DNA from 4 places in the Streptomyces sp. NPDC039430 genome. Region 4 is predicted to be linked to each of the others. Evidence: riboswitches for the same ligand, from Rfam matches in the RefSeq annotation. Region 4 holds a riboswitch; each other region holds the start of a gene.
The links. Region 4 has a riboswitch for cobalamin ahead of cobN (cobaltochelatase subunit CobN). Riboswitches for the same ligand answer to the same signal wherever they lie in the genome.

Region 1 (7,842 bases), on a different contig from region 4:
GATGGTGGCGAGGTCGGAGCCGCCGATGAAGGACGGCAGGGCCTTGCCGTCGGGGCCGGGCATACCGGCCGTGCCGATCTTGTCCTTCAGCTTCGGGTTGCCGTTGGTGGCGGAGTCGACGACGCTGCCGGCCTCCCAGCCGTTGCCGTAGAGAAGCGCGGTCTTCTCGTTGGCCATGACGTTGGCGTGGTCCTGCTCGTCCTTGGTCTTGTCGCCGTGGTTGTACTTCTTCACCAGGTCGACGAAGTGCTGGATGCCCTTCTGGGCCTCCGGGGTGGAGAGGGTGGCCTTCCACTCCTTCGCGCCCTCGTCGTACTCGGCTATCCGACCGCCGTACGCCGCGACGTAGGACATGGCGGCGTACCAGTAACGGCCCGGCAGGTAGAGCGGCGAGAACGCCTTGTCCTTGCCGTACTTGGCGCCGACCTTGTCGAGCGCCGTGGCCAGCTCGGCCTCGGTGGTGGGCAGCTGGTCCGAGCCGGTGCCGGCCTTGAACATGTCCTTGTTGTAAATGGCCACGCGCGCACCGGCGTAGTAAGGCACGCAGTACTGCTTGCCCTCGAAGGCGCAGGTGTCCTTCAGACCCTTGATCCAGGTGTCCGAGTTCTCGTACTTCTTCGGGTCGATCTCGCCGAGCGCACCGTTGAGGATGTACGTCATGGTCTCGGTGTTGCCGAGCTCGACGACGTCGGGGTACTTGTCACCGGCCAGCGCCGCGTCGAGCTTCTTGGCCTTGTCCGCCCACTGCTGGTACTGGACCTTGACCGTCACGTTCGGATACTTCGCCTTGAACTGCGCGTTGACATCCTTGACCAGCTCCGGCCAGGTGCTCTGCGCGTCCGACATGAGCCAGACGGTCAGCGTCTCCTTACGGTCCTTGGGATCCTTGGACGCCGTGCCTTCATCCGAACCACACGCGGCAAGTCCGACCATCATGCCCGCGACGCCGACCGCCGCGATGAGCTTGCGCTTCACGCCACCCTCCTCAGGGATGCTGCAACCCCTGCCCACCGCGAAGACCGCGAAGACTTACGACGAGTACTGCTGGGGCTGGGACCTGGTCTTTAATGGTTTAGACCAGTACGGGGAGCTTGGCCTAGACCTTTAGGGGTGTCAAGGGTGTATAAGAAGGGCAGTCGTGTCCGTTATCGGACCGACACCTGAGGCAGGGCGACGACCCGTGGCCGGACCGTGCCACCATGTGAGCCGCGACAGACGGAGGAGCCGGTGACGGCAGCAGCACAGGAGTCGGGAAGGCAGGCCATGGCCACGGACGGGGGCGGCACGGAGACCGAGGGCGGACCCGTCACCCGCACGGCGCGCGTGCCCAAGTACTACCGGCTGAAGCGCCACTTGCTCGATATGACGGAGACGCTGCCGCCGGGTACGCCGGTGCCTCCGGAGCGTACGCTCGCCGCCGAGTTCGACACCTCACGCACCACCGTGCGCCAGGCGCTCCAGGAGCTGGTGGTCGAGGGCCGGCTCGAACGCATCCAGGGCAAGGGCACGTTCGTCGCCAAGCCCAAGGTCTCGCAGGCGCTCCAGCTCACCTCGTACACCGAGGACATGCGGGCCCAGGGCCTGGAGCCGACCTCGCAGTTGCTGGACATCGGCTACGTCACCGCCGACGACACCCTGGCCGGGCTGCTGGACATCACCACCGGCGGGCGCGTGCTGCGCATCGAACGGCTGCGGCTGGCCAGCGGCGAGCCGATGGCCATCGAGACCACCCACCTTTCGGCCAAACGCTTCCCCGCGCTGCGCCGCTCGCTCGTCAAGTACACATCCCTCTACACGGCGTTGGCGGAGGTGTACGACGTCCATCTCGCCGAGGCCGAGGAGACCATCGAGACCTCGCTGGCCACCCCGCGCGAGGCGGGACTGCTCGGTACGGATGTCGGGCTGCCGATGCTGATGCTCTCGCGGCACTCCCTGGACGCGGCCGGCGAGCCGGTGGAGTGGGTGCGGTCCGTCTACCGGGGCGACCGCTACAAGTTCGTGGCCAGGCTGAAGCGCCCGGCCCACTGACAGCACGGCCCGTCCACCACCGACAGCGCGCGCCGCGCACGGACAGCACGGCCGCGCACGGACAGCACGCGCCGCCCCCGGCACGCGCCGGGGCGGCGCGCCCTCCGGCACCGCCCCTGTCCGCATACCGTTGCCGTAACGAGTTGCTGCCAAGGGGTGACGCTGACCAGCGCCTTCGCTTAGATTTCCTGCTCATTACCACAGGCGATCATCGAGGGACGGAGCCGCGGTGTCAGAAGTTCCGGAGGAGAAACGACCCCCCACGGTCACCCCTGCGCGGGTGATCATCGCCCTCTGTCTCCTGGCGCCCTTCGTGGCGATGCTGTGGGTCGGGTCCTACGCGAAGATCGAGCCGACCTTCATCGGCATCCCCTTCTTCTACTGGTACCAGATGCTCTGGGTCCCGGTCTCGGCGGTGCTCACGATGACGGCCTACCAGCTGTGGAAGCGTGACCAGCGCTCCCGCAAGGGAGGTGCGCCGGCATGAAGGACGGCGTGAACGGCGTGGCACTCGCCGTCTTCATCTTCTTCTTCGTGGCCGTCACGGTCATGGGGTTCCTGGCGGCCCGCTGGCGCAAGGCCGCCAACGAGAACAGCCTCGACGAATGGGGCCTGGGCGGCCGGTCGTTCGGCACCTGGGTCACCTGGTTCCTGCTCGGCGGCGACCTCTATACGGCTTACACGTTCGTGGCCGTACCGGCGGCGATCTACGCGGCGGGCGCGGCCGGCTTCTTCGCCGTGCCGTACACGATCCTCGTCTACCCGCTGATCTTCACCTTCCTGCCCCGGCTCTGGTCGGTGTCGCACAAGCACGGCTACGTCACCACCTCCGACTTCGTACGGGGCCGGTTCGGCTCGAAGGGCCTGTCGCTGGCGGTCGCCGTCACCGGCATCCTCGCCACGATGCCGTACATCGCGCTCCAACTCGTCGGCATCCAGGCCGTGCTGGACGTGATGGGCGTCGGCGGCGGTGAGAACACCCACTGGTTCATCAAGGACCTGCCGCTGCTGATCGCCTTCGGTGTGCTCGCCGCGTACACCTACTCGTCGGGGCTGCGCGCGCCCGCGCTGATCGCCTTCGTCAAGGACACGCTGATCTACATCGTGATCGTCGTGGCGATCATCTACATCCCCATCAAACTGGGCGGGTTCGACGACATCTTCGCCAAGGCGGGCGACGCCTTCGCGCAGACCAACCCGGCGACCGGCCAGCCACGCGGCTCGCTCGCGCCGGGCGAGGCCGGGCAGTGGGGCTACGCCACGCTGGCGCTCGGTTCCGCGCTCGCGCTCTTCATGTATCCGCACTCCATCACGGCGACGCTCTCCAGCCGCAGCCGTGAGGTGATCCGGCGCAACACCACGATCCTGCCGCTGTACTCGCTGATGCTGGGTCTGCTGGCGCTGCTCGGCTTCATGGCGATCGCCGCCGGGATCAAGGTGGACAACGGACAGCTGGCGATCCCGCAGCTCTTCGAGACGATGTTCCCCGACTGGTTCGCGGGGGTGGCCTTCGCGGCCATCGGCATCGGCGCGCTGGTGCCGGCCGCGATCATGTCGATCGCCGCGGCGAACCTCTTCACCCGCAACATCTACAAGGACTTCATCAGGCCGGACGCCACGCCCGCGCAGGAGACCAAGGTCTCGAAGCTGGTCTCCCTGCTGGTGAAGGTGGGCGCGCTGGCCTTCGTCCTGACCATGGACAAGACGGTCGCGATCAACTTCCAGCTGCTGGGCGGGATCTGGATCCTCCAGACGATGCCGGCGCTGGTCGGCGGCCTGTTCACCCGCTGGTTCCACCGCTGGGCGCTGCTCGCGGGCTGGGCGGTCGGCATGATCTACGGCACGGCGGCGGCGTACGGCGTGGCCAGCCCGACCCAGGCGCACTTCGGCGGCTCGTCCAAGGAGATCCCGGGCCTGGGCGAGATCGGCTACATCGGCCTCACCGCGTTCGTGCTCAACCTGGTGGTGACGGTGGTGCTCACCTTCGCCCTGCGCGCGGCCAAGGCGCCGGAGGGCACGGACGAGACGAGCCCCTCCGACTACACGGCGGACGCGGGCGATCCGGGCGTGAAGGCCGAACTCCCCGCGGCGACCTCGGGCGCCCCCGGAGGCCACTGACGGACGGCCGTACGGCGCGACGGGCCGCCGGATCCCTTGGTACGAGGGGGATCCGGCGGCCTTTCGCTGTCCGCCGCGGGCCCGGACGGAATGACGCACGACACAACATCTGGGGGGTGGCACCCGAGCCAGCCCCCACATGTATGCTCGACCTCGCTGTCACGCAGGGGAATCCGGTGCGAATCCGGAACTGTCCCGCAACGGTGTGATGTGGTGTGCTTTGCCATACCCACGAGTCCGAACACCTGCCGACAGTGCGTCCGCTTCGACCGAATCGGACGCCGAGACGTCCGGGCCTCGTGGATGGGCCGGTGGGCGCCGTACGCCGTGCTGCCCGCATCCGGGCCGTACGCCCCGTACCGCGAGAACAAGCCCGCTCCCCTCCCCGACGGCCCAGAGCCGAGCGAGGGAGAGCACCACGTGACCATCGCGCCAGCCGATCCGGCTTCAGGCATCTCCGAGGCCGCCGCGCGGGCGGCCGACGGACCCGGGTCCGCACTGCTGCGGACCCTGACGGACCTGACCGCCGATCTGCCCGACACCGACCCCGGAAGAGTCGCCGCCGCCGCGCTGCGCGGCCGCAACGCCCGGTCGGACGAGGCCGAGCTGCGCGCGCTCGCCACCGAGGCGGCCGCGGGGCTGATCTCGGAGGACCCCGCCTACTCCCGGCTCGCGGCCAGGCTGCTGACCCGCACCATCGCCGACGAGGCCGCGGGCCAGGGCGCCGTGGCGTTCTCCGCGTCCGTCGCCACCGGCCACCGCGAGGGCCTGATCGCGGACCGTACGGCCGGCTTCGTCACGCTGCACGCCGACTTCCTCGACGCGCTCGTCGACCAGGACGCCGACGACCGCTTCGGCTACTTCGGGCTGCGGACCCTCTACAGCCGCTATCTGCTCCGCCACCCGATCACCCGCCAGGTCATCGAGACCCCGCAGCACTTCATGCTGCGCGTCGCCGCGGGACTCGCCGAGGACGACAGCGCCCGCGCGCTCGACGAGGTCGCCGCGCTCTACCGGCTGATGAGCCGGCTGGACTACCTCCCCTCCTCCCCCACCCTCTTCAACTCCGGTACGCGCCACCCCCAGATGTCCTCCTGCTATCTGCTGGACTCCCCGCTGGACGAGCTGGACTCGATCTACGACCGGTACCACCAGGTGGCGCGGCTCTCGAAGCACGCGGGCGGCATCGGGCTCTCGTACTCCCGTATCCGCTCGCGCGGTTCGCTGATCCGGGGCACCAACGGGCACTCCAACGGCATCGTCCCGTTCCTGCGCACCCTCGACTCCTCGGTCGCGGCCGTCAACCAGGGCGGCCGGCGCAAGGGCGCGGCCTGCGTGTACCTGGAGACCTGGCACGCGGACCTGGAGGAGTTCCTGGAGCTGCGCGACAACACCGGCGAGGACGCCCGCCGTACGCACAATCTGAATCTCGCGCACTGGATCCCGGACGAGTTCATGCGCCGGGTCGAGTCGGACGGCGACTGGTCCCTCTTCTCCCCCGCCGACGTGCCGGACCTGGTCGACCTGTGGGGCGACGCGTTCGACACCCGCTACCGCGAGGCGGAGGCCGCGGGACTGGCGCGCAGGACCGTCCCGGCCCGGGAGCTGTACGGCCGGATGATGCGTACCCTCGCCCAGACGGGCAACGGCTGGATGACCTTCAAGGACGCCTCGAACCGTACGGCGAACCAGACCGCCGAGCCCGGCCGCGTCGTCCACTCGTCCAATCTCTGCACGGAGATCCTGGAGGTGACGGACGACGGGGAGACGGCCGTCTGCAACCTCGGCTCCATCAACCTCGGTGCGTTCGTGCTGGAGTCGGGGGACATCGACTGGGAGCGGCTCGACGAGACCGTCCGCACGGCCGTGACCTTCCTCGACCGGGTCGTGGACATCAACTTCTACCCGACCGAGCAGGCCGGTAACTCCAACGCGAGGTGGCGCCCGGTGGGCCTGGGCGCGATGGGCCTCCAGGACGTCTTCTTCAAGAAGCGGCTGCCCTTCGACTCCGCCGAGGCCGCCGCACTCTCCACGAAGATCGCCGAGCGGATCATGCTCGCCGCGTACGAGGCGTCCTGCGCGCTCGCCGAGCGCGACGGCCCGCTCCCCGCCTGGTCCGAGACGCGCACCGCGCGCGGGGTGCTGCACCCCGACCACTACGACGTGGAGCTGAACTGGCCGGAGCGCTGGGAGGCGCTGCGCGCCCGGATCGCCACGACCGGCATGCGGAACTCGCTGCTCCTCGCCATCGCCCCGACGGCGACGATCGCCTCGATCGCGGGCGTGTACGAGTGCATCGAGCCACAGGTCTCCAACCTCTTCAAGCGCGAGACGCTCTCCGGGGAGTTCCTCCAGGTCAACTCGTACCTGGTGGACGAACTGAAGCGGCTCGGCGTCTGGGACGCGCAGACACGCGAGGCGCTGCGCGAGTCCAGCGGCTCGGTGGCGGGCTTCACCTGGATCCCGGCGGAGGTGCGGGAGCTGTTCCGCACGGCGTGGGAGATCCCGCAGCGCGGCCTGATCGACATGGCGGCGGCCCGTACGCCGTTCCTGGACCAGAGCCAGTCGCTGAACCTGTTCCTGGAGACGCCGACCATCGGGAAGCTCAGCTCGATGTACGCGTACGCCTGGAAGAAGGGCCTGAAGACGACGTACTACCTGCGCTCGCGCCCGGCGACGCGCATCGCGCGGGCGGCAGGGGGGTCGTCGGCGGCCCGGCCGGCGCCCGTCCCCGTACCCGCGCAGATGACGCCCGACGAGGACGCCATCGCCTGTTCCCTGGAAAACCCCGAGTCCTGCGAGGCCTGCCAGTAATGACCACTTCGGAGAAGAACCTGCTGGACCCGGGCTTCGAGCTGACGCTCCGGCCCATGCGCTACCCGGACTTCTACGAGCGCTACCGCGACGCGATCAAGAACACCTGGACGGTGGAGGAGGTCGACCTGCACTCCGACGTCGCCGACCTCGCCAAGCTCTCCCCCGGCGAGCAGCACATGATCGGGCGGCTGGTCGCGTTCTTCGCGACGGGCGACTCGATCGTGTCGAACAACCTGGTGCTGACGCTCTACAAGCACATCAACTCCCCCGAGGCGCGGCTCTATCTCTCCCGCCAGCTCTTCGAGGAGGCCGTACACGTCCAGTTCTATCTGACGCTGCTGGACACGTACCTGCCCGATCCGGCGGACCGCGCGGCGGCCTTCGACGCGGTGGAGGAGATCCCGTCGATCCGCGAGAAGGCACAGTTCTGCTTCAAGTGGATGGACTCTGTCGAGACGATCGACCGCCTGGAGTCGAAGGCGGACCGCCGGCGCTTCCTGCTGAATCTGATCTGCTTCGCGGCCTGTATCGAGGGGCTGTTCTTCTACGGCGCGTTCGCGTACGTCTACTGGTTCCGCTCGCGCGGCCTGCTGCACGGCCTGGCCACCGGCACCAACTGGGTGTTCCGTGACGAGACGATGCATATGAACTTCGCGTTCGAGGTCGTGGACACCGTACGCAAGGAGGAGCCGGACCTCTTCGACGACGCCCTTGAGCAGCAGGTCACGGACATGCTGAAGGAAGCGGTCGAGGCGGAGCTTCAGTTCGGCCGCGACCTGTGCGGCGACGGCCTGCCGGGCATGAACACCGAGTCGATGCGCGAGTACCTGGAGTGCGTCGCGGACCAGCGCCTCCAGCGCCTGGGCTTCCCGGCGGTCT
Region 2 (7,842 bases), on a different contig from region 4:
TGGGACGGCACGCGGCACGGCTGCTGGCCGACGACCGGTGCGCGGACCTGGTGGCCGGCCGCGATCACAGCGGCGGCCCAGGCACGCCGGCGCCTGGCCCTGAGCGCCGAGGGCTCCGCCCGTATCGGAACCACGCTGGACATCACACAGACGGCCCGGGAGCCGGCCGATGTCCTGGTGCCCGGACTCAGCGACATCGCGGTGGTGGACGTACTCGACTCCACCCCGGGCCATCGCCGGCCCGCGGCACTCGACAGCGGCCCGGTGGTCGTGCGCCCCCTCGCGGTGAAGGCCGCCTGCCCCACAGAGGTGGCACCCGCCGTCGGCACCGCCGACGAGCTGGTCCGCTACGACGCCGACCGGCTGGTCACCCAGTGCCTGCGGACCGGTCACCCGGTCATGGTGGCGCACGTGGACGAAGGAGATCTGGCGCGCATCGCCCGTGACGCCGGAGCGGCCGCTGCCTGGCCGGGAGCGGCATCCAGTCATATCTCGCGATTCCGCTGACCGCCCAGGGCGAGCCATCGGGAGTGCTGAGCCTGACGCGCGGTCCCAACGCGCTCCCGTTCACGGCGGACGACTCGATCCTGGCCGGTGACCTGGCGGGCCGGACCGCGGTGTCCCTCGACAACGCGCGCCTGTACGAGAGCGTCCGCGACACGGCGGTGACACTCCAGCGCAGCCTGTTGCCGCGGCCGGCGCCGCCCGAGAGCCTGGAGGTGGCCACGCGCTGCCAACCCGCGGTGGCCGCCAACGAGGTGGGCGGCGACTGGTTCGATGTCATCCCCCTCGCGGAGGACAGGACCGCGCTCGTGGTGGGCGATGTGATGGGCAGCGGCATCGCCGCGGCAGCCGCGATGGGGCGCCCGCGCACCGCCACCGCCACGCCGGCCGACCTCGGCCTCCCGCCCTCCGAGGTGCTGCGACACCTCGACAAGATCACCGGTGCCTTCGCCAGGACGGGAAGGGCCTCGCCGAGCCGGTCGAAGTAGGAGGCGACGAGCAGTTTCGGCCGGTCGGCCGCACCGCCGAGGTCGCGGTACGCACGGGCGGCGGCGTTCAGCTCGGCGGGCGTGCGGTCCTGGGCCAGGGCGGGCTCGTCGAGCTGGACCCACTCGGCGCCGGCGGCGCGCAGTGCGGCGAGCACCTCGGCGTAGACGGGCAGCAGCCGGTCCAGGAGGGTGAGTGGTTCGAAATCGGCGGCCACCCCCGGGGCCGGCTTGGCCAGCAGGAGATACGTGACCGGGCCGACCAGCACCGGGCGGGCGGCCAGTCCCAGCGCGAGGGCTTCCCCCAGCTCGGCGACCTGCTTGGCGGAGTCGGCCGCGAAGACCGTGTCCGGCCCCAACTCGGGGACCAGATAGTGGTAGTTGGTGTCGAACCACTTGGTCATCTCAAGGGGGGCCACGTCCTGGTTGCCGCGCGCCATCGCGAAGTAGCCGTCGAGCGCGCCTGCTTCGACGGCCGCGCGGTGCCGCTGGGGGACGGCGCCGACCATGACACTGGTGTCCAGGACGTGGTCGTAGTACGAGAAGTCACCTGTCGGCACCTCGCTGATGCCGGCGTCGGCCAACTGCCGCCAGTGCGAACGGCGCAGGTCCTTGGCCGTCTCCTGGAGGGCGTCGGCGGTGACGCGGCCCTTCCAGTAGCCCTCGATGGCCTTCTTCAGTTCACGGTTCCGGCCCTGGCGGGGGTAGCCGCACACGGTGGCCCGTGCTGCCGCGGACTTCGCTGTCACGGAAATCTCCTTCGCGAGAAGATTCCTGAACTCCCGGAGACGGGACGCGAACGCGAAGGGGTGACGAACCGGACGGACCCGGCGCGCGCGTCGGCGCGGCCTTCCGTCTGGTGATGTACGCCGACCCGCCCACGAGGTCACCGGGATATCCGCACGCGATCGGTCACGTACGGGCAACGGGCAGGTCTTCGGACTCGCGGGCACGTCTGCCGGGGCAGATTCCTACTGGCCGTCGCTTCCCAGATCCACGGTCGGATCCAGTGCGTATGACGGCGGTCGTTCCCGCTCACCGCTGCGGGGCAGTCCCGGATTCCCACCGGGTTCCCTCTTACGACGCGCCTGCCTGGCGGACAGGGCGAACCAGCTGCACGGTCCACCCTGGAGGGCGGACCGTTTCTCGCGCACCACCGCTCACATTCCGGAACGTGACGTGGGACGCGGGATCCGCGTCGCCAGGGGCCGGTCCTCAGGGACGGCTGGTGAGGTAGCCGCCCATGGAGGTGAAGTACTCGGTCGCGGGCAGCTCGCGGCCGTCCTCCGTCCGTACGCGGGTGATGGCCAGGCCGTGGTTCCGTCCGGTGCGGGCGTCCGCGCCGGCGACGATCACCACGCCCTCGCCCTCGCGGTAGAAGACGCGGCCGGGCGTGCCTCCGTAGCGGCCCTCCGAAACGACCGCGGTCAGCACCTCCAGACGCTTGCCCCTGTGGAAGGTGAAGGCGCTCGGGTACGGCGCGGACTGGGCGCGGACCAGCCGCTCCAGGACGTCGGCCGGCCAGTCCCAGTTGATCCGGATGTCCTCCTCGGCCCGCTTGTGGAAGAAGGTGGCCCGGGAGCGGTCCTGCTGGGTGAACTCGGTCTGCCCGGAGGCGATCCGGTCCAGGGCGCCGACCGTCACGGGGGCGATGAGGCCGACCGTCTTGTGGAACAGGTCGGTGGCGGTGTCGGTGGGCTCCACCGGCACCGCGCGCTGGTCCACGATGTCGCCCGCGTCGAGCACCTCGTCCATCATGTGGGCCGTGACGCCGACTTCGGTCTCCCCGTTGATGAGGGCCCAGATCAGCGGCGAGAAGCCGGCGTACTTCGGCAGGAGCGAGTCGTGGATGTTCAGTGTGCCGAAGCGGGGAAGGCCGTAGATCCGCGGCGGGATCCATGTGCGCCAGTTGTTGGCCACGATGATGTCCGGGCCGGCTTCCTTGAGCCGCTGGAACAGCTCCTCGTCGTCCGGCCTGTTGCGGATGATGACGGGGACGCCGTGCTCCTCGGCCAGGTCGGCGACCGAGTCGCTCCAGATCTTCTCGTAGGCGTGCTCGCTCTTGGGATGCGTCACGACCGTCACCACGTCGTGCTCGGAGTCCAGGAGTGCTCGCAGCGTGCGATGTCCCCAGGTCTGGTAACCGAACATGACGACCCGCATGGGGTTCCTCCTCAGAAGAGCGAATGATCGCAGTAAGTAAAGCAAGCCTTACCTAAGGATGCAACGGGCGCCGTTTCCAGGCCCGTTCGACGCCGAGGTGGGCCGCTTGCCCGATTCGTCCGGTCGACAGGTCGAGCTAGGTCAGGTTAGCTTTACCTAAGTTCGACTGGCCGGTGTCCTCGGCGGGCTCGGCGTCTTCGTTTCTTCTCACCCACGCCTGACAGGCGGCTGTCCCGCACGATGGGAGTGACATGTCACAGGTTCTTCCTGGCGACGCACCTCTGATCCACGACCTCATAGGAATCGGCTTCGGGCCGTCCAATGTGGCCATGGCGATCGCGCTCAGCGAGCACAACGCGAGCGTCGGCAGGCAGGAGGCGGTCACTGCTCACTTCTTCGAGAGCCAGCCGAGCTTCGGCTGGCACCGCGGCATGCTGATCGACGACGCGACGATGCAGGTGTCCTTCCTCAAGGACCTGGTGACGCTGCGCAACCCGTCCAGCGAGTACACGTTCCTGCGGTACCTGCAGAGCAAGGGCCGGCTGATCGACTTCGTCAACCACAAGAACCTCTTCCCGCTCCGCGTCGAGTTCCACGACTACTTCGAGTGGGCCGCGGCGAAGGTCGACGACATGGTCTCCTACGGCCATGAGGTCGTCGCCGTCGCCCCCGTCATACGCGACGGAGTCGTGGAGTACCTCGATGTGACGGCCCGTTCGGGCACGGAGACGGTCGTCCACCGTGCCCGCAACCTCGTCATCGGCACGGGGCTGCGCCCCCTCCTGCCGGAGGGGATCGAGCGGACCGAGCGGGTCTGGCACAACTCCGACCTCCTCGCGAAGGTGGACGGCCTGGAGGGCGCGGACCCCACGCGCTTCATCGTGGTCGGCGCCGGCCAGAGCGCCGCGGAGAACGTGGCGTATCTGCACCGCCGCTTCCCGGGCGCCGAGGTCTGCGCGGTCTTCTCCCGCTACGGCTACAGCCCCGCCGACGACAGCAGTTTCGCCAACCGCATCTTCGATCCCGAGGCGGTCGACGAGTACTTCACGGCCCCCGACGACATCAAGCGCCGGCTGATGGACTACCACGGCAACACCAACTACTCCGTCGTGGACATCGATCTGATCGACGACCTGTACCGGCAGGCGTACCAGGAGAAGGTCCTGGGCACCGAGCGGCTGCGGTTCCTCAACATCTCGCGGCTGACCGCCGTCGAGGAGGCCGGGGACCAGGTGCGCGCCACCGTCACCTCCCTGGTCAACGGCGAGGAAGAGGTGCTGGACGCCGACGTCGTGGTCCTCGCCACCGGCTACAGCCAGGCCGACCCCCTCGGCCTCCTCGGCGGCGTCGCGGACAGCTGCCACCGCGACGACCAGGGCCGTGTCCGCGTCGAGCGGGACTACCGCGTCACGACGGACCCCGAACTGCGCTGCGGCATCTACCTCCAGGGCGGTACCGAGCACACGCACGGCATCACGTCGTCCCTGCTCTCCAACACCGCGATCAGGGTCGGCGAGATCCTGGACTCGATCCTCGACCGTGGCCAGGAGCCCGCGCGGGGCGAGTCCCGGCCGGTCGCCGACGGCATCGGCTCCGTCCGCTGAGGACTCCTTCGTCCCCGGCATCCCTCCCTGGCAGAACCCCCCGGCCCCGGCAGAACTCCCCGGCCCCACCGCCACGCTCGCCTTCCTGCGCCGTCGTACGCGACGGGCGTGGCACGCACCGTGCAATCCCCGTGAAAGGAACAACCGTGTCCACTGGTACGCGCCCCCGTCCGACGCGTCGCGTCAGCTACCTCCCCCGTGTGGCGGTCGCCATCGTCGCCGCACTCGCTCTGTCCGCCTGTGGGGGCGGTACCGACACGGCCGAGTCGAAGCCCTCGGACGCGGCGGGCGGCTCGTCGGCCGCCTTCCCGGTGACCGTGGAGCACAAGTACGGCAGCACGACGGTCGAGTCGGAGCCCAAGAGGGTGGTCACCCTGGGCCTGTCGGACCAGGACGCGGTTCTGGCGCTCGGCGTCAAGCCCGTCGGGGCGGTCGACTGGTTCAAGGAGCAGCCGTACGGCAAGTGGCCCTGGACGAAGGACAAGTGGGGGTCCACGAAGCCGGAGATCGTCGGCGAGCGTGACGAGTACAACATCGAGAAGATCGCGGCGCTGAAGCCGGACCTGGTCATCGCGCAGTACTCGGGGATGAAGAAGGAGCAGTACGACACGCTCTCGAAGTTCACCAAGGTCGTCGCCCAGCCCAAGGGCCTGCCCGACTACGGGGCGTCCTGGCAGGTGATGACCCGGCAGATCGGCAAGTCCCTCGGCAAGGAAGCCGCGAGCGAGAAGCTGATCGCCGGCATCGACGCGCGCTTCAAGGCCGTGCGCGAGAAGAACCCCGGATTCGCCCAGCAGACCCTCGCCGTCGCCGACAGCTTCGAGGCGGGCAAGTACTCGGGCTTCACGAAGACCGACCCGAAGTCCATCTTCTTCTCCGAGCTCGGCTTCAAGCTCAAGCCCGAGCTGGACACCCTGGCGAAGCCGGGCTGGAACGTGGCCGAACTGAGCGCCGAGAAGCTGAACGTGCTCGACGTCGACCGTCTCGTCTGGGTCACCTCCAGCACGGAGGCCAACGACCGCATCAAGGCCGAGCCGCTCTACCGGAAGCTGAAGGTCCACCAGGAGAAGCGCGACCTCTTCGTGCCCTACCAGGACCCGGACATCGGCGCGGCCTTCTCCTTCAACACCGTCCTCTCGATCCCGTACGCCATCGACGAGGTCGAGCCGCTGATCGCGGCCATCAAGTAGGCGCCGGTCCAACGGGGTCCCCGTCCCTCCGCGCCGGCAGCGCCGCGGACGGGCGGGGCCCACGACACACCTCACTGACGTACCACCAGGGAAAGGCCCTTTCGAACGATGCTTGACGTCGAGTCGGACCGGACATCCGCTTCCGGCATACCCGTCACGGGTGGGCAGTCCGGTATCTGGCTTGCCCAGCAGATCGACCCGGACAGCTCCGCCTACAACATCGTTTTCACCCTGGACCTGCGTGGTCACATCGACCTCGACCGCCTGGCCGCCTCCGTCCGGCAGGCCGTCGGGGAAGCCGAGAGCCTGCACGTGCGGGTCGGCGCCGGAGACGGCGGACCCCGGCAGACGCCCGCACCCGTCCCCTTCGACGTCACCGTCGTCGACCTGCGCAGCGCCCCGGACCCCGAGCGGGCCGCCGCCGACTGGATGGACGCCGAGCGCGACCGCCCGGCCGATCCGGCCCGGGGCGCCCTCTTCGCCCAGGTCCTGCTGCGCCTGACGGACGACCATGTCACCTGGTACCAGCGCTACCACCACATCGTCAACGACGGCATGGGCGTCGCGCTGATCACGCGCCGGGCGGGGGAGATCTACACCGACGGCGACCGGTCTCCCGCCCCCGGCGACTGGCGGATCTCCCGCTTGGTCGAGGCCGATCTCGCCTACCGCGCCTCGGACCGCCACCAGGAGGACCGCGCCTACTGGCTGGCCCGCATGGCCGGACGCCCCGAGCCCGTACGCCTCGTGGAACGCGCCCCGGCGCTCATGACACGGCGGCTGCGACGTACCTCGGAACTCTCCGCCGCGGACGTCCGGTCGCTGCACGCCGCCGCCGAGCGGGCCGGCACCCGCGTCTCCCGCCTGCTGATCGCGGCCGTGGCCGCCTACCTGCACCGCGTCAGCGGTGAGCGTGACCTCGTCCTCGGCCTGCCGGTCGCCGCCCGCCAGGACGCCGTGTCGGCCGGCATCCCCGGCATGGTGTCCAACATCGTCCCGCTGCGCCTCTCCGTCCGTCCGGACACGACCGGCGGCGAGCTGCTGGCCGGCGTACGTGCCGCGGTCGCCGAGGCCGTCGACCACGGGCGCTACCGCGCCGAGGACCTGGCCAGGGAACTGGGCCTGGCCGACGGCGTGCCCGAACTCGTCGGCCCGACGGTCAACATCCTGCCCCGCGGCGACGACCTGCGGTTCTCCGGCCACGCGAGCCAACTCGAACCGGTCTGGGTCGGCCCCGTCAGCGACCTGGCCCTCACCTTCGTCGAGACGCGGGGAGGACTCGGGCTCCGGGTCCACCTCGACGCCGACGCGGACATGTGCGACGCGGAGACCCTGCGCGCACACGAGCGCCGCTTCCTGGCGCTGCTGGCCGACCTGGCCGGGGACCCGGACCGCCCCGTCGGCCGTATCGAACTGACCTCCGACGCGGAACGCGCCCGGCTCCTCGACGAGTTCGGCGTGTCACCGCGTGAGACAGCGGAACTCTCCTGGCCCGCCGCGTTCGAGCGCCAGGTCCGCCGGGCCCCGGACTCCGTCGCCCTCGTCTGCGAGGACCGGGAGCTGACCTACGCCGAACTGAACGCGGCGGCCAACCGGCTGGCCCGCCTCCTCGCCGCCCGTGGCGTGGGCGCGGAGGACGTCGTCGCCGTGGCCATGCCGCGTTCCCCCGAACTCGTGGTGTCGCTGCTCGGGGTCATGAAGGCGGGCGCCGCCTATCTGCCGCTGGACGTCGACCACCCGCGGGACCGCGTCCGCTACATGCTGGACGACGCCGGGGCACGCACCGTCGTCACCACCCGTGAGCTGTCCGATGTCCTGCCGAACGCCGACGGCGTCGCCCATCTGCTGCTCGACGACCCGTCCGTGGCCTCCGAGTGCGCCGCCCTCGACGCCACG
Region 3 (7,842 bases), on a different contig from region 4:
GGTCTCGGCGTGCTCACCCTCGGCTTCTCCGACGCCGGTGACACGGCGAGCGCCTCCAACCTCTGGGCCCACGACGGGATCTTCCCCAACGGCATCGGCTCCAGCCTGATGACCCTCCAGGGCGTCATGTTCGCCTACCTCGCCGTCGAGCTGGTCGGCGTCACCGCGGGCGAGTCCGAGAACCCGGAGAAGACCCTCCCCAAGGCGATCAACACACTGCCCTGGCGCATCATCGTCTTCTACGTGGGCGCGCTGACCGTCATCCTCGCGGTCGTCAAGTGGACCGAGTTCTCGGCGGGCGCCAGCCCCTTCGTCCACGCCTTCGAGAAGATGGGCATCCCGCTCGCGGCCGGCATCGTCAACTTCGTCGTACTGACCGCCGCGCTCTCCTCCTGCAACTCGGGCATGTACTCCACCGGCCGGATGCTGCGCGACCTCGCCGCCAACAGCGAGGCGCCGAAGCTCTTCGGCAAGCTCAACTCCCGCAAGACCCCGGCCTTCGGCATCACCGTCTCCGTCGCCCTCATGGGCATCGGTGTGGTCCTCAACTACATCGTCCCGGAGAAGGCCTTCGGCTATGTGACATCCGTGGCCACCGCCGCCGGTATCTGGACCTGGATGATGATCCTCATCAGCCATATCCGCTACCGCCGCGGGGTACGGGCGGGCCTGCTGCCCGCGTCGTCGTTCCCCGCCCCCGGCGGTTCGGTGTTCAGCTGGGTCGCGGTGGGCTTCCTCGCCCTCGTCACCTGCCTGATCGCGTACGACAAGGACGCGCGGGTCTCCCTCTACGTGGGGGCGGTCTGGGCGGTCTGTCTCGTCATCGGCTGGCAGTACCTCAAGCGCCGCGCCCCGCGGACCGCGGCGGGCGACTCCACCCCGGAGTACGCCTCCGCGGAGTAACCGCGCCGAGGCCCCGACGGCCCTGACCAAGCCGAGGCCCCGACGGCCCCTGCCCGACGGCCCCTGGAAACCGGGAAACTCCCTCCCGGATCCGGGGGCCGTACTCGTCCCTTTATATTTTCTCCATGCTCACCATCACGCAGGCCCTGCACGACAAGATCGTCGAGCACGCGCGCGCCGACCATCCCGACGAGGCGTGCGGCGTGGTCGCGGGCCCCGCCGGGACCGGCCGGGCCGAGCGGTTCATCCCCATGCTCAACGCCGCTCGCTCGCCCACCTTCTACGAGTTCGACTCGGCGGATCTGCTCAAGCTCTACCGGGAGATGGACGACCGCGACGAAGAGCCGGTGATCATCTACCACTCGCACACCGCGACCGAGGCGTATCCGTCCCGTACGGACATCACGTACGCCAACGAGCCGGGCGCCCACTACGTCCTCGTCTCCACCGCCGACCACGACGACTCGGGCCCGTTCCAGTTCCGCTCGTACCGCATCGTCGAGGGCGAGGTCACGGAAGAGGACGTCGAGATCGTCTGAGGCCGGGATCGGCCGAGGCGCCGGTCGCGGCGCTCGCCAGGTCTGACACACTGAGCGCCGAAACCGAGGCGGTGGGGATCAGGAAGCCGGTGCGAATCCGGCGCGGTCCCGCCACTGTGACCAAGCCCAGCTTGGCAGCCAGGAACTGACCTGCCGCCCTTCTCCCACCAGCCAGGGGACGCGGAAATCCCCCGGAGGAGGCCCTGCCGTGTCTGTGCTGTCCCGGCGCCGCCGTGCGCTCACGTCCGCCGTCATATCCGCCGTACTGCTCCCGCTCACCGCCTGCGGCGGCGCCGCCACCACGGACGCGAAGGACGGCGCGCGGGCCGCGGCCACCGCGCCCGGCTTCCCGTACACCGTCACCAACTGCGGCGTGAAAACCACCTACCAGGCGCCGCCGAAGCGCGTCGTCACCATGAACCAGCACGTCACCGAAGTGATGCTGGCGCTCGGCCTGGAGAAGTCCCTCGTCGGCACCGCCTGGCTGGACGACCGGATCCTCCCCGCCTACGAGAAGGCGTACAAGAGCGTCCCGGTGCTCGCCAAGGAGTACCCCTCCAAGGAGCGGCTGCTCGCCGCCAACCCCGACTTCGTCTACGGCGGCTACGCCAGCGCCTTCGCCGCCAAGGACGGCCGCGGCCGCGACGACCTCCAGTCCGCCGGCATCCACACCCGGCTCAACGTGGAGAACTGCCCCCGCGGCAGGACGACCCTCGACGACATCTACCGGGAGGTCCGCGAAACGGGCCGCACCTTCGGCGTCCCCGACCGCGCCGAGAAGTGGATCGCCGCCGCGCGCACCACCGTCACCGACACCGCCGCCCCGCTCAAGGGCGTCGAGCCGCTCTCCGTCTTCGTCTACGACAGCGGCGACAAGACCGCCTTCACCGCGGGCGGCACGGGCATCGGCAACGAACTGATCACCCGCGCCGGCGGCCGCAACGTCTTCGCCGACCTCGGCAAGTCCTTCGGCGACGCCACCTGGGAACAGGTCGTCGCCCGCAAGCCCGATGTCATCGTCATCTACGACTACGGCTCCACCACCGTCGCCCAGAAGAAGAAGCGACTGCTGGAGGACCCCGTGCTCAAGGACGTACCGGCCGTCAGGAACAAGCGGTTCGCCGTCATGCCGCTCTCGGACGTGGTCCTCGGCGTACGCGCGCCCGACGCCATCGAACGGCTCGCCGCGCAGCTCCACCCCGAGTCCGTCAAGTAAGCCCCGCCATGACCAGGACCACCCCGCCCGGCCACGGGCGGCTGCGCTACACCCTCGTGCTCGGCTGCCTCGCCGCCGCGCTCGCCACCGCCGTCCTCGCGGGACTCGCCCTCGGCTCCGTACGCATCCCGCCCGGCCAGGTCATCACCATCCTCACCGGCGGCGCCGACCCCAGCCCCTTCCGCACCATCGTGCTCGACGTACGGCTGCCCCGCGTGCTGCTCGGCGTGATCGTCGGCGCCGGGCTCGCCGTCGTCGGCACCGTCCTCCAGGCGCTCGTACGCAACCGGCTCGCCGACCCCTTCCTCCTCGGCATCTCCTCCGGAGCGTCCGTCGGCGCCGTACTCGTCATGGTCCTCGGCGTCGGCGGCGGGATCACCACCACCGTCGCCATGCCCGCCGCGGCCTTCGCCGGCTCGCTCCTCGCGATGGCGCTGGTGTACGGGCTGGCCCGCCGGCGCTCCACGATGACCGGCGGCCGGCTCGTCCTCGCCGGGGTCGCCGTCTCGTACATCCTCTCCGCGCTCACCACCCTCATCCTGATCGTCTCGGCACGCCCCGAGCACTTCCAGGAAGCCGTCTACTGGACCTTCGGCGGCCTCGGCAGCGCCCGCTGGTCCACCCTGCTCCTGCCCGGCGTCGTCCTCACCCTCGGCACCGCCCTCCTCATGGCCCTGGCCCGGCCGCTCGATCTGCTGCTGGCGGGCGAGGAGGGCGCGACCGCGCTCGGCCTCGACACCTCGCGCTTCCGCGCCGCGGTCTTCGTCCTCGCCTCTCTGGTCACCGGCGTGATGGTGGCCGCCAGCGGCGCCGTCGGCTTCATCGGGCTGCTCGTCCCGCACGCCGCCAGAATGGCCGTCGGCGCGGGCCACCGCGCCCTGCTGCCCGTCGCGGCACTGGGCGGAGCCGTCCTCCTCGTCGTCGCCGACCTCGCGGCCCGTACCGTCGCCGCGCCCCAGGACGTGCCCGTCGGCGTACTCACCGCGCTCACCGGCGGCCCCGCCCTGCTGTGGCTGATGCGCCGCCGCCCCGAAGGAGCCCCCGTATGACGGCGACACTCCGGCTCGAAGGACTCTCCTGCACCATCGACGGCCGGCGGCTCGTCGACAGCGCCGACCTGACCGCCGCCCCCGGCGAGACCGTCGGACTCGTCGGCCCCAACGGCAGCGGCAAGACCACCCTCCTGCGCTGCGTCTACGGAACGCTCCGCCCCAGCCACGGACGGGCCCTGCTCGACGGCGACGACCTGCTCGCCATGACCCCCAAGGCCAGGGCACGCCGCGTCGCCACCGTCCCGCAGGACGGACAACCGGACTTCGAGCTGACCGTCCGCGAGGTCGTCGCGATGGGCCGCTCCCCGCACAAACGCTTCTGGGAGGCCGACACCGCCGCCGACGCCGCCCTCGCGGAAGCCGCACTCGGCCGCGTCGGGATCGCCGGCCTCGCGGACCGCGCGTTCCCCTCCCTCTCCGGCGGCGAACGCCAGCGCGCGCTGGTCGCCCGTGCCCTGGTCCAGCGGCCCGCCCTGCTCGTACTCGACGAGCCGACCAACCACCTCGACATCCGCTACCAGCTCGACATCCTCACCCTGATCAGGGAGTCCGGGACCACCAACCTGCTCGCCCTGCACGATCTGAACCTCGCCGCGTACTACTGCGACCGCGTCTACGTCCTGCAGGAAGGCCGGATCGTGGCCTCCGGCACACCGCACGAGGTCTTCACCGCCGAACTGCTCGCCACCGTCTACGGGGTGACCGCCGAGGTCAGCACGCACCCCGCCACCGGCGCGCCGACCGTCGTCTATCTCCCACCGTCCGCCTGACGGATAGGGACCGTCCGGGATACGAGATCACATGCCGGAGCGCCGACCGGGAATCGTTACGATGACCGCATGGTTTTCCCTGACGTGAGCGACAAGACGCCGAGCACCCCGCTGCTCGTGGCGCGGCTGCACGTCGACCTGTGCCGCCTCGCCAGTGCCATCTGTCCCAGCGCCGCGAGCTGAGCGACACCGCTTCCTGCCGCGATCCGGCTGTCCGCACCACGTATCCCCTCGCGCGGGGGCCCGAGCCGCGCGCCCGTCACGCCCTCTCCCGACACAGGAGTCCATGCCATGGCCATCGAGGTCCGCATCCCGACCATCCTCCGCACCTACACCGACGGCGCCAAGGCCGTCGAGGGCAGTGGCGACACGCTCGCCAAGCTCTTCGACGACCTCGAAACCCGGCACGCCGGCATCCGGGAGCGGCTCATCGACCCGGCCAAGGACAACCAGCTCCGCCGCTTCGTGAACGTCTACCTCAACGACGAGGACGTCCGCTTCCTCGATGGCGTCTCCACCAAGCTCGCCGACGGCGACAGCGTCACCATCCTCCCGGCCGTGGCCGGCGGCGCGCTCGACACGTACACGGTCTGATGCGGTACGACTCCCCGCTGGCGGCGGTCGGCAACACGCCACTGGTCCGGCTCCCACGGCTCTCGCCGGCGGACGACGTCCGGATCTGGGCCAAGCTGGAGGACCGCAACCCGACCGGCTCGGTCAAGGACCGGCCCGCCCTGCATATGGTCGAACAGGCCGAGAAGGACGGCCGGCTCACCCCGGGCTGCACGATCCTGGAGCCCACCAGCGGAAACACCGGCATCTCGCTCGCCATGGCGGCCCGCCTCAAGGGCTACCGCATCGTCTGCGTGATGCCGGAGAACACCTCCCAGGAGCGGCGCGACCTGCTCGCCATGTGGGGTGCGGAGATCGTCTCGTCCCCCGCGGCGGGCGGCTCCAACACTGCCGTACGGGTCGCCAAGGAGCTGGCGGCCGAGAACCCGTCCTGGGTGATGCTCTACCAGTACGGCAACCCGGACAACGCGGGCGCCCACTACGCCACCACCGGCCCGGAGATCCTGGCCGACCTGCCCTCCATCACGCACTTCGTGGCGGGCCTGGGCACGACGGGCACGCTGATGGGCGTGGGGCGCTATCTGCGCGAGAACGTCGAGGGCATCCGGATCGTCGCCGCGGAGCCGCGCTACGACGACCTGGTCTACGGCCTGCGCAACCTGGACGAGGGCTTCGTCCCGGAGCTGTACGACGAGTCCGTCCTCACGACGCGCTTCTCCGTCGGCTCCGCCGACGCGGTCACACGCACCCGTGAACTGCTTCAGCAGGAAGGTATCTTCGCGGGCATCTCGACGGGCGCGGCGCTGCACGCGGCGATCGGTGTCGGCCGCAAGGCGGTGAAGGCGGGCGAGAGCGCGGACATCGTGTTCGTGGTGGCGGACGGGGGCTGGAAGTACGTGTCGACGGGCGTTTATACGGCGGCGACGACGGAAGAGGCGATCGAGAGGTTGCAGGGCCAGCTCTGGGCGTAGCGCGTAGCGCCTTCCGGCGGGGGCGCGGGCGGGGGTTCGTTTCGGCTGGGGCCGGTGGGTGGGTGCGGGTGGTCGCCGGGTGGCGCGGTGCGTTTCGGCGGGTGCCGGTGGTCCGGTGCGGGTTGTCGCCGGGCGGCGCTCCGGGGCTCGCGCCCGGGACGGCATGCCGTGCTTTCCCGGGGGACACCCCCGGACCCCCGTACGGCGCGCAGCCGGCCACAGTCAGCACACGGGCGCTCGCGCGCCACACATCACGCTTCAGTGTCCCGGACACGACCCCTGCGCGCCCCCCTTTCACCGCCCGCGCAAGCCACCGGGCCGTGCGCGAGGGAGCGAACCATCCCGCTCACTCCCGCTGAGAACGGCGCACCACGACCGCCCCCGGGGGAGGCGCACCGCCGGGGGGCGACACCCCATCCGAACCGGTGACAGGCCAGGTGAGTTCCCCCACAACGGCCCACTGTGGAGGAGCGACCCGCCCTTTCGCGCCTTACGCTCGACGAACCGCACGACCCCCGTCGCCCCCCTTCCATGCCACGGAGGTTCTCGCTCCATGAAGCTCACCGTCGTCGGCTGTTCAGGCTCGTTCCCCTCCGCGGGATCGGCCTGCTCCAGCTACCTCGTAGAGGCCGACGGCTTCCGGCTGCTCCTCGACATGGGTAACGGCGCCCTCGGCGAGCTGCAGCGCCACGTGGGTCTCTACGACCTCGACGCCATTTTCCTCAGCCATCTCCACGCCGATCACTGCATCGACATGTGCGCCTACTTCGTCGCCCGTTACTACCGGTTCGACGGCGGCCGCTGTGACGCCATCCCCGTCTACGGCCCCGAGGGCACCGAGCAGCGTCTCACCACGGCGTACGCGGACACTCCCTCCGACAAGTCCATGAGCGAGGTCTTCGACTTCCACACGCTCAAGCCGGGCTCCTTCGACATCGGCCCCTTCTCGGTACGTACGGAGAAGGTCGCGCACCCCGTCGACACCTTCGGTATCCGGGTCGAGCACGGCGGCCGGTCGCTCACGTACTCGGGGGACACCGGGGTCTGCGAGCCGCTGGTGGAACTGGCGGAGGATACGGATCTGTTCCTCTGCGAGGCGGCCTTCACCCACGGCAAGGAGGATGTCGTGGGGCTTCATCTGAATGGCCGTGAGGCCGGTGCCCATGCCGCGCGTGCGCGGGCGCGCAGGCTGGTGCTCACGCATATCCCGCCCTGGACGGACGCCGAGCGGAACCTGTCCGACGCCCGTGATGTGTACGCGGGCCCGGCGGAGCTGGCCGTTCCCGGCACCGTGTACGAGATCTGACCCGTCAGCCGGACCCCGCACAGCCGTGGGCCCGGCCGTTCCTGACGACGGCCGGGCCCACGGAGCGTGCGGTGAGGCTACTTCGCCTCCGCCTTCTGCAGCTCGGCGAGTTCCTCGTCGCTCTCGCGGCCGGGCGTCGGGATATTGAACTTGGTGATCGCGAAGCGGAAGATCACGTAGTAGAGCGCCGCGAAGCAGAGGCCGACCAGCGCCAGGCCCCATGGGTTGGTCGCGATGCCCAGGTTGAGCGCGAAGTCCACCGCACCGGCCGAGAAACCGAAGCCGTCCTTCATACCGAGTGCCCAGGTCAGCGCCATGGAGACACCGGTCAGCACGGCATGCACCGCGTACAGGGCCGGGGCGATGAACATGAAGGTGAACTCGATCGGCTCCGTCACGCCCGTGACGAACGCGGTGAGCGCGAGCGACAGCATCATGCCGCCGACGACCTTGCGGCGCTCGGGGCGGGCGCAGTGGACGATCGCCAGACAGGCCGCGGGGAGGGCGAACAT
Region 4 (7,842 bases):
GCGAAGGCATGTGCGGGCTGTTGGCCGCCGCGACATCAGGGGCTGTCTTCACGGCAGCGCCGTCCGCCCGAAGGACGGGCCCGCCGTGTCCACACGAAAGACGCGGGAGCCCGGGCAGAGCCGGCAGCGCCGGGCCGCGCGGCATGGTGCGTGTCCTCCGCAACGGCCTCGCGCCCCGCGCCCGCCCCCGGACCGGGCTCAGTCCTCCCCCTCCAACTCCCCCTCCAACTCCCCCTCGGTCTCCAGGAACACCGCCCGCAGCGCGTCCAGCACCGCCGGGTCGGGCTTCGCCCACATCCCGCGCGACTCCGCCTCCAGCAGCCGTTCCGCGATGCCGTGCAGGGCCCAGGGGTTGGCCTCCTGGAGGAACTCGCGGTTCTCGGGGTCCAGGACGTACGTCTCCGTGAGCTTGTCGTACATCCAGTCCGCGACCACGCCCGTCGTCGCGTCGTACCCGAAGAGGTAGTCGACCGTCGCGGCCAGTTCGAAGGCCCCCTTGTAGCCGTGGCGGCGCATCGCCTCGATCCAGCGGGGGTTGACCACACGGGCGCGGAAGACCCGTGACGTCTCCTCGACCAGCGTGCGCGTACGGACCGTCTCGGGGCGGGTCGAGTCGCCGATGTACGCCTCGGGGGCCGTGCCCTTGAGCGCGCGGACGGTGGCGACCATGCCGCCGTGGTATTGGAAGTAGTCGTCCGAGTCCGCGATGTCGTGCTCGCGGGTGTCGGTGTTCTTGGCGGCCACCGCGATGCGCTTGTACGCGGTCTCCATCTCGTCGCGCGCCGGGCGGCCGTCGAGTTCCCGGCCGTACGCGTAGCCGCCCCACACCGTGTAGACCTCGGCGAGGTCCGCGTCCGTGCGCCAGTCGCGGCTGTCGATGAGCTGGAGGATGCCCGCGCCGTACGTGCCGGGCCGGGAGCCGAAGATACGGGTCGTGGCGCGGCGTTCGTCGCCGTGCTCGGCGAGGTCCGCCTGGGCGTGGGCGCGGATGAAGTTGACGTCGGCCGGCTCGTCCAGCGAGGCCGCGAGCCGTACCGCGTCGTCCAGCAGCCCGATCGCGTGCGGGAACGCGTCACGGAAGAAGCCGCTGATGCGCAGGGTGACGTCGACGCGCGGGCGGCCGAGTTCGGCGGGAGGGATCGCCTCCAGGCCCGTCACCCGGCGCGACGCGTCGTCCCACACCGGGCGGACGCCCAGCAGCGCGAGCGCCTCCGCGATGTCGTCGCCCGAGGTGCGCATGGCGCTCGTACCCCAGAGGGACAGCCCGACGGAGGTCGGCCAGTCGCCGTTGTCGGTGCGGTAGCGGGTGAGGAGGGAGTCGGCGAGTGCCTGGCCGGTCTCCCAGGCGAGCCTGCTCGGTACGGCCTTGGGGTCGACGGAGTAGAAGTTGCGGCCGGTCGGCAGGACGTTGACCAGGCCGCGCAGCGGGGACCCGGACGGGCCCGCCGGTACGAACCCGCCGCTCAGCGCGTGCACCACATGCTCGATCTCGTCGATGGTGCCCGCGAGCCGCGGTACGACCTCGCGCGCCGCGAAGTCGAGGATCGCCGCGACCCCCGCCGGGAGGCCCTCGGCGACGCCCTCCACCGCCGCCGGGTCCCAGTCCGCGTCCTCCATCGCCTGGACGAGCGCGCGGGCCCGCTCCTCCGCCGCGTCGGCGTCGGTACGGGTCGCGGCCGACTCGTCGAGCCCGAGGGCCTCGCGCAGACCGGGCAGGGAGGCCGTACCGCCCCAGATCTGCCGGGCGCGCAGGATCGCCAGGACCAGGTTGACGCGCGCCTCGCCGGCCGGCGCGCCGCCGAGCACATGCAGACCGTCGCGGATCTGCGCGTCCTTGACCTCGCAGAGCCAGCCGTCGACATGGAGCAGGAAGTCGTCGAACCCGTCGTCGTCCGGCCGGTCTTCGAGCCCGAGGTCGTGGTCGAGCTTCGCCGCCTGGATCAGGGTCCAGATCTGGGCGCGGATCGCGGGCAGCTTCGCCGGGTCCATGGACGAGATCGCCGCGTACTCGTCGAGCAGCTGCTCAAGGCGCGCGATGTCGCCGTACGACTCGGCGCGCGCCATCGGCGGTACGAGATGGTCCACGAGCGTGGCGTGCACGCGCCGCTTGGCCTGCGTGCCCTCGCCCGGGTCGTTGACCAGGAACGGGTAGATCAGCGGCAGGTCGCCGAGCGCGGCGTCGGGGGCGCAGGCCGCCGACATTCCCGCGTTCTTGCCGGGCAGCCACTCCAGATTGCCGTGCTTGCCGAGGTGGATCATCGCGTCGGCGCCGAAGCCGCCGTCCTCGCGGGCGGCCTGGATCCAGCGGTAGGCCGCCAAGTAGTGGTGCGAGGGCGGCAGATCGGGGTCGTGGTAGATCGCGATGGGGTTCTCGCCGAAGCCGCGCGGCGGCTGGATGAGGATCAGCAGATTGCCGCGCCGCAGGGCGGCGAGCACGATGTCGCCGTCCGGGTCCCCGCCCGCGCCGACGCGGCTGCGGTCGAGGAACATCTCACCGGGCGGCGGCCCCCAGTGCCGCTCCACCGACTCGCGCAGCTCGGCGGGGAGTTGGCCGTACCACCGCCGGTAGTCGGCGGCCGGGATACGGACCGGGTTACGGGCGAGCTGCTCCTCGGTCAGCCACTCCTGGTCATGGCCGCCGGCCTCGATGAGGGCGTAGATCAGCTCGTCGCCGTCGCCGGACGCCAGCCCGGGGACGGGCTCGGAACCGAAGTCGTAGCCCTCCTCGTCCAGCCGGCGCAGCAGGGACACCGCGCTGGCGGGGGTGTCGAGACCGACGGCGTTGCCGATACGGGAGTGCTTGGTGGGGTACGCGGAGAGGACCAGCGCGACGCGCTTCTCGGCGTTCGTGACATACCGCAGCCTGGCGTGGCGTACGGCGATCCCGGCCACGCGGGCGGCCCGCTCGGGGTCGGCGACGTAGACCGGCAGACCGTCCGGGTCCAGCTCCTTGAAGGAGAACGGGACGGTGATCAGGCGGCCGTCGAACTCCGGCACCGCGACCTGCGAGGCGGCGTCCAGCGGGGACAGCCCCTCGTCGCTCTCTTCCCAGGCGGCGCGGCTGCCGGTGAGGCAGAGGGCCTGGAGGATCGGTACGTCGAGCGCGGCGAGCGCCCCCGCGTCCCATGCCTCGTCGTCCCCGCCCGCCGACGCCTCGGCGGGTTTGGTGCCGCCGGCCGCGAGCACGGTCGTGACGATGGCGTCGGCCTCGCGCAGGGCCACCAGCAGCTCGGCCTCGGGCGCGCGCAGGGAGGAGACGTAGAGCGGGAGGGCGCGGGCGTCGGCGGCCTCGACGGCCTCGCACAGCGTGTCCACGAAGGCGGTGTTCCCGCTGAGGTGGTGCGCGCGGTAGTAGAGCACGGCGACCGTCGGCCGGTCGGCGCCCGGCGCGGTGGCCCGTACCGGACGGGGCACCCGGCCCCAGGTGGGCGCGGCGGCGGGCGGCTCGAAGCCGTGGCCGGTGAGCAGGACCGTGTCGGAGAGGAACCGCGCGAGCTGGTCCAGGTTGGCCGGACCGCCGTGCGCGAGATAGGCGTGCGCCTCGGCCGCGATACCGATGGGGACGGTCGACGCCTCCATCAGCTGGGCGTCGGGGGCCTGTTCACCGGTGAGGACCACGACGGGCCGGTCGCCCGCGAGCAGCAGGTCGATCCCGTCCTGCCAGGCGCGCAGCCCGCCGAGGAGCCGTACGACCACGAGGTCGGCGCCGTCGAGCAGCGCGGGCAGTTCGTCGAGCGCGAGCCGGGCGGGGTTGGCGAAGCGGTACGGGACGGGCCCGCCCGCCGCGTTCGCCGCGCGGGCGCTCAGCAGATCGGTGTCGGACGTCGACAGGAGCAGAAGCATGCGGCGTCTGGCCTTCCTCGGGGTCCGCGCCCCGGGCGAGGTGTGGAGGACGGCGGGAGTTCCTGGCTCGCCCGGCTGCTGCCGGACTCACAGTGGCGGGACCGCGCCGGGTTCGCACCGGGCTTCCTCCCCAAGACGCCGTCGCTGGCGTTGACGGGCCTGGGCAGACCCGTCGTCTGCATAGTAAGTGCTGAGGTCACGGGCGGGGGAGGGTGCCTGGAACGCGGGCCGGTAGGAGGCCGATACGAGGCTGATACGGGCCCGACAGGGGCGGGAGCGGGCCGGGCGGTGGCCGGACGGTGGCTGGGTGATGGCTGGATGGCGACCGGGCGGGTGACCGGGCGATGGCTGGGTGGCGAGCGGCGCCGTGGCCGGCCGTGGTGGCCGGAGAGGCGGCCCGGCGGCGGGACGGGAGCGGGCGTGGGCGCGTGGGTATGCTCGCCGCCATGCCGCCCACCTCGCCAACACCCGTGAACCGGGACGAAGCGCCCCCGCGGGCCGCCGTACGGGAGTCCTCGCAGGAGTCCGTACGGGCCCCTCTGCGGGAGCGCGGCGACGCCTGCCCCGGCGCGCTGCGGCTGCACACCGCGGACGACGGCCGGCTGGCCCGGTTGCGGCTGCCCGCCGGACTTTTGACGGTCCGTCAGGCGGAGGTACTGGCGGACGCGGCGGAGCGGCTGGGCGACGGACATCTGGACCTCACCTCCCGCGGCAATGTGCAACTGCGCGGCCTGGACGACGTGGGCGGGAACCGCGGCGCGGAACTCGCCGGGCTGCTGCACGAGGCCGGGCTGCTGCCCTCGGAGACCCACGAGCGGGTACGGAACATCGTGGCGTCACCGCTGGCCGGGCTCGACGAACTCCCGTCCGCCGACGTCCAGTTGTGGGCGCGTGAGCTGGACGGGCTGCTGTGCGCGAGCGCGCGGGCGGCGGCGCTCTCCGGGCGGTTCCTCTTCGCGCTGGACGACGGACGCGGTGATGTGGCGGCCCTCGGCGCCGATGTGACGTTGCTCGCACGCGGGGACGAGTCGGTTGTCGTACGTATCGGGGCAAACAGGTCGGGCTTGCGCGTGACCCCCGAGGACGCACCGCGCGCGGCCCTGTTGGCGGCGGAGACGTTTCTCACGGTCGCGGAGGCGAGTGGCTCGGGGGCGTGGCGGGTACGGGAATTGCCCGCCGAGTACGGCCGGGGGCTGGAGGCGGCGGTACGGGCGGGGCTGGGGGACGCCGGGATCGGGACGGAGTACGTGACGGGGGCGGAGGCGGCGGGTGCGGGGCCGAACCACCCGGGTCCGGGCTCGGGCTCGGGCTCGGGCTCGGGCTCGGGCTCGGAAGAGGAGCTTCCCATTCCGGACCCCGTTCCGGATCACGTTCCGAGCCCTGCTCCTCGTCCCGTTCCGAGCCCTGCGTCCGGTCCCGTTCCAGGTCCCGTTCCTGGCCTCGTACCGTCGCCCGACGGGACCATGGCCCTCTCCGTCCACGCCCGCCTCGGCCGGCTGACCGTGGCGCAGTGGCGGCTGCTCGCGGCGGCGGCGAACGGACCGCTGCGCGTGACCCCGTGGCGCGGAGTGATCGTGCCGGGGGTGGCTCCGGCAGCGGCCGGCTCCGCCCTGGACCGGCTCCGTACGGCCGGGCTGATCACCGGCCCAGGCTCCCCCTGGCACGGCGTCGGCGCCTGCACCGGCCGGCCCGGCTGCGCGAAGGCGCTGGCGGACGTACGGTCCGACGCGGCGGCGGCCGTGTCCCACGGCTCGGGCGGCCTGCCCGTCTACTGGTCGGGGTGCGCACGCCGCTGCGGCCATCCGCGGGGCCGGTGGGTGGATGTGGTCGCGACGGGCGAAGGCCGTTACGACATCTCCGTACAGGGAGACGCCCCGGACACCACCCCGAAGTCCCCCACCACAGGACCGGAACTCGCCGACGCGGTTGCGGCGGCACGCACAACCCCTTTGACGAGTTCGACGAGTTCGACGAGTTCGACGAGATGAGCGAGAAGACCACGGTGTCCACAGTGCCCACAGGGTTCGAGTACGAGAAGGACGGCGCGGCGATATACCGCCAGTCCTTCGCCACGATCCGCGCCGAGGCGGACCTCACCGGGCTGCCGGCCGAGGTCTCCCAGGTCGCGGTGCGGATGATCCACGCCTGCGGCATGGTCGACCTGGTCCGCGACCTCGCCTTCAGCCCCGGTGTGGTGGTCCGCGCCCGCGAGGCGCTGCGCGCGGGCGCGCCCGTGCTGTGCGATGTGGCGATGGTCGCCAGCGGGGTCACCCGCAAACGGCTGCCCGCGGACAACGAGGTCGTCTGCACCCTCTCCGATCCGTCGGTGCCCGCGCTCGCCGCCGAGCTGGGAACGACACGCAGCGCCGCCGCGCTGGAGCTGTGGCGGGACCGGATGGAAGGCGCGGTGGTGGCCGTCGGCAACGCGCCGACCGCCCTCTTCCGGCTGCTGGAGATGATCGAGGACGGCGCCCCGCGCCCGGCGGCGGTCATCGGAGTGCCGGTCGGTTTCATCGGCGCGGCCGAGTCCAAGGACGCGCTCGCCGGACACCACTCCGGCCTGGAACACCTGGTCGTACGGGGACGGCGTGGCGGCAGTGCCCTCGCCGCCGCGGCCGTCAACGCGATCGCGAGCGAGGAAGAATGAGCGCCCGGAGCATCACCGACGAGCAGGGCGCGGACGTCCGGGCGGCGGACACGGGACGCCGGGCGGGCACGGACGCGGGCACGGACGTCCGGGCGGACGCGGGCACGGACGTCCGGCCGGACGCGGGCACGAACGCGGGCACGTCCGTGGGCCGGCTGTACGGGGTCGGTCTGGGGCCGGGAGACCCGTCCCTGATGACCGTACGGGCCGTACGGGTCATCGCCGAGGCCGATGTGATCGCGTATCACAGCGCCCGCCACGGCCGGTCCATAGCCCGGTCCATAGCCGCCGAGCATCTGCGCGCCGATCACATCGAGGAGCCGCTGGTCTACCCGGTCACGACCGGGACCACCGACCACCCCGGCGGCTACCAGGGCGCGATGGACGAGTTCTACGCCGAGTCGGCCGCCCGGCTCGCCGCCCATCTGGACGCCGGGCGGACGGTCGCGGTGCTCGCGGAGGGCGATCCGCTCTTCTACGGCTCGTACATGCATATGCACAAGCGGCTGGCCGCCCGCTATCCGACCGAGGTCATCCCCGGTGTGACGTCCGTGAGCGCGGCGGCGGCGCGGCTCGGTACCCCGCTCGTCGAGGGCGAGGAGGTGCTGACGGTCCTGCCGGGCACGCTGCCGGAGGAGGAGCTGACGGCCCGGCTGGCCTCGGCGGACTCGGCGGTGGTGATGAAGCTCGGCCGTACGTTCCCGGCCGTACGGCGGGCGGTCGAGCGGGCGGGCCGGCTGGCCGACGCGCGGTACGTCGAGCGCGCCACGATGAGCGGTGAACGCACCGGGGCGCTGGCCGACACGGACCCGGAATCGGTCCCGTACTTCTCGGTGGCGGTGCTGCCGAGCCGCGTCGCCGCGCGTGCGGCAGCGGGGTCGGCCGAGGAACCGGCTGAACGCACCTCCGGCGAGGCGAGCGGTCAAACGGCCGGCGGGGCGACCGGCGCCGTCACCGGCGCTGTCACCGGCGCGTTCACCGGCGGGGCGACCGGCGCGGTCACCGGCGAGGCGACGGGTGACGTGGTGGTCGTGGGGACGGGCCCGGCCGGGCCGCTGTGGCTCACGCCCGAGACGCGCGGCGCGCTCGCCGCCGCCCAGGATCTCGTCGGCTACACCACCTATCTGGACCGTGTTCCGGTCCGCCCCGGCCAGCGGCGCCACGGCTCCGACAACAAGGTGGAGTCGGAGCGCGCGGAGTTCGCCCTCGACCTCGCCCGGCGGGGCCGGCGCGTGGCCGTGGTCTCCGGCGGCGACCCGGGGGTCTTCGCGATGGCCACGGCCGTACTGGAGGCCGCGTCCGCCGATCCGTACCGGGATGTGCCCGTACGCGTACTCCCGGGGGTGACGGCG

Region 1: linked by a shared signal. The riboswitch ahead of ACZ7LS_RS08060 (ribonucleoside-diphosphate reductase subunit alpha) and the one ahead of cobN (cobaltochelatase subunit CobN) in region 4 are both predicted to bind cobalamin.
Region 2: linked by a shared signal. The riboswitch ahead of ACZ7LS_RS21400 (5-methyltetrahydropteroyltriglutamate--homocysteine S-methyltransferase) and the one ahead of cobN (cobaltochelatase subunit CobN) in region 4 are both predicted to bind cobalamin.
Region 3: linked by a shared signal. The riboswitch ahead of ACZ7LS_RS04380 (ABC transporter substrate-binding protein) and the one ahead of cobN (cobaltochelatase subunit CobN) in region 4 are both predicted to bind cobalamin.

The regions. Positions count from the first base shown of each region.
Region 1 is NZ_JBVKAK010000002.1:671,141-678,982, reverse strand. It holds gene ACZ7LS_RS08080 (sugar ABC transporter substrate-binding protein) at 1-975, opposite strand, end outside; gene ACZ7LS_RS08075 (GntR family transcriptional regulator) at 1,264-2,028, shown strand; gene ACZ7LS_RS08070 (DUF3311 domain-containing protein) at 2,258-2,515, shown strand; gene mctP (monocarboxylate uptake permease MctP) at 2,512-4,146, shown strand; cobalamin riboswitch at 4,286-4,413, shown strand; gene ACZ7LS_RS08060 (ribonucleoside-diphosphate reductase subunit alpha) at 4,567-6,960, shown strand; gene ACZ7LS_RS08055 (ribonucleotide-diphosphate reductase subunit beta) at 6,960-7,842, shown strand, end outside.
Region 2 is NZ_JBVKAK010000008.1:202,755-210,596, reverse strand. It holds gene ACZ7LS_RS21410 (PAS domain S-box protein) at 1-446, shown strand, start outside; gene ACZ7LS_RS21405 (PP2C family protein-serine/threonine phosphatase) at 465-992, shown strand; partial or broken gene ACZ7LS_RS21400 (5-methyltetrahydropteroyltriglutamate--homocysteine S-methyltransferase) at 941-1,738, opposite strand; cobalamin riboswitch at 1,901-2,118, opposite strand; gene ACZ7LS_RS21395 (methionyl-tRNA formyltransferase) at 2,205-3,152, opposite strand; gene ACZ7LS_RS21390 (lysine N(6)-hydroxylase/L-ornithine N(5)-oxygenase family protein) at 3,404-4,756, shown strand; gene ACZ7LS_RS21385 (iron-siderophore ABC transporter substrate-binding protein) at 4,903-5,946, shown strand; gene ACZ7LS_RS21380 (amino acid adenylation domain-containing protein) at 6,055-7,842, shown strand, end outside.
Region 3 is NZ_JBVKAK010000001.1:1,013,738-1,021,579, reverse strand. It holds gene ACZ7LS_RS04390 (amino acid permease) at 1-903, shown strand, start outside; gene ACZ7LS_RS04385 (M67 family metallopeptidase) at 1,029-1,442, shown strand; cobalamin riboswitch at 1,464-1,610, shown strand; gene ACZ7LS_RS04380 (ABC transporter substrate-binding protein) at 1,660-2,658, shown strand; gene ACZ7LS_RS04375 (FecCD family ABC transporter permease) at 2,667-3,707, shown strand; gene ACZ7LS_RS04370 (ABC transporter ATP-binding protein) at 3,704-4,480, shown strand; gene ACZ7LS_RS04365 (putative leader peptide) at 4,550-4,663, shown strand; gene ACZ7LS_RS04360 (MoaD/ThiS family protein) at 4,772-5,074, shown strand; gene ACZ7LS_RS04355 (PLP-dependent cysteine synthase family protein) at 5,074-6,024, shown strand; gene ACZ7LS_RS04350 (MBL fold metallo-hydrolase) at 6,578-7,330, shown strand; gene ACZ7LS_RS04345 (PTS transporter subunit EIIC) at 7,408-7,842, opposite strand, start outside.
Region 4 is NZ_JBVKAK010000021.1:37,871-45,712, reverse strand. It holds gene cobN (cobaltochelatase subunit CobN) at 199-3,843, opposite strand; cobalamin riboswitch at 3,881-4,032, opposite strand; gene cobG (precorrin-3B synthase) at 4,290-5,831, shown strand; gene ACZ7LS_RS33220 (precorrin-8X methylmutase) at 5,828-6,490, shown strand; gene ACZ7LS_RS33215 (precorrin-2 C(20)-methyltransferase) at 6,487-7,842, shown strand, end outside.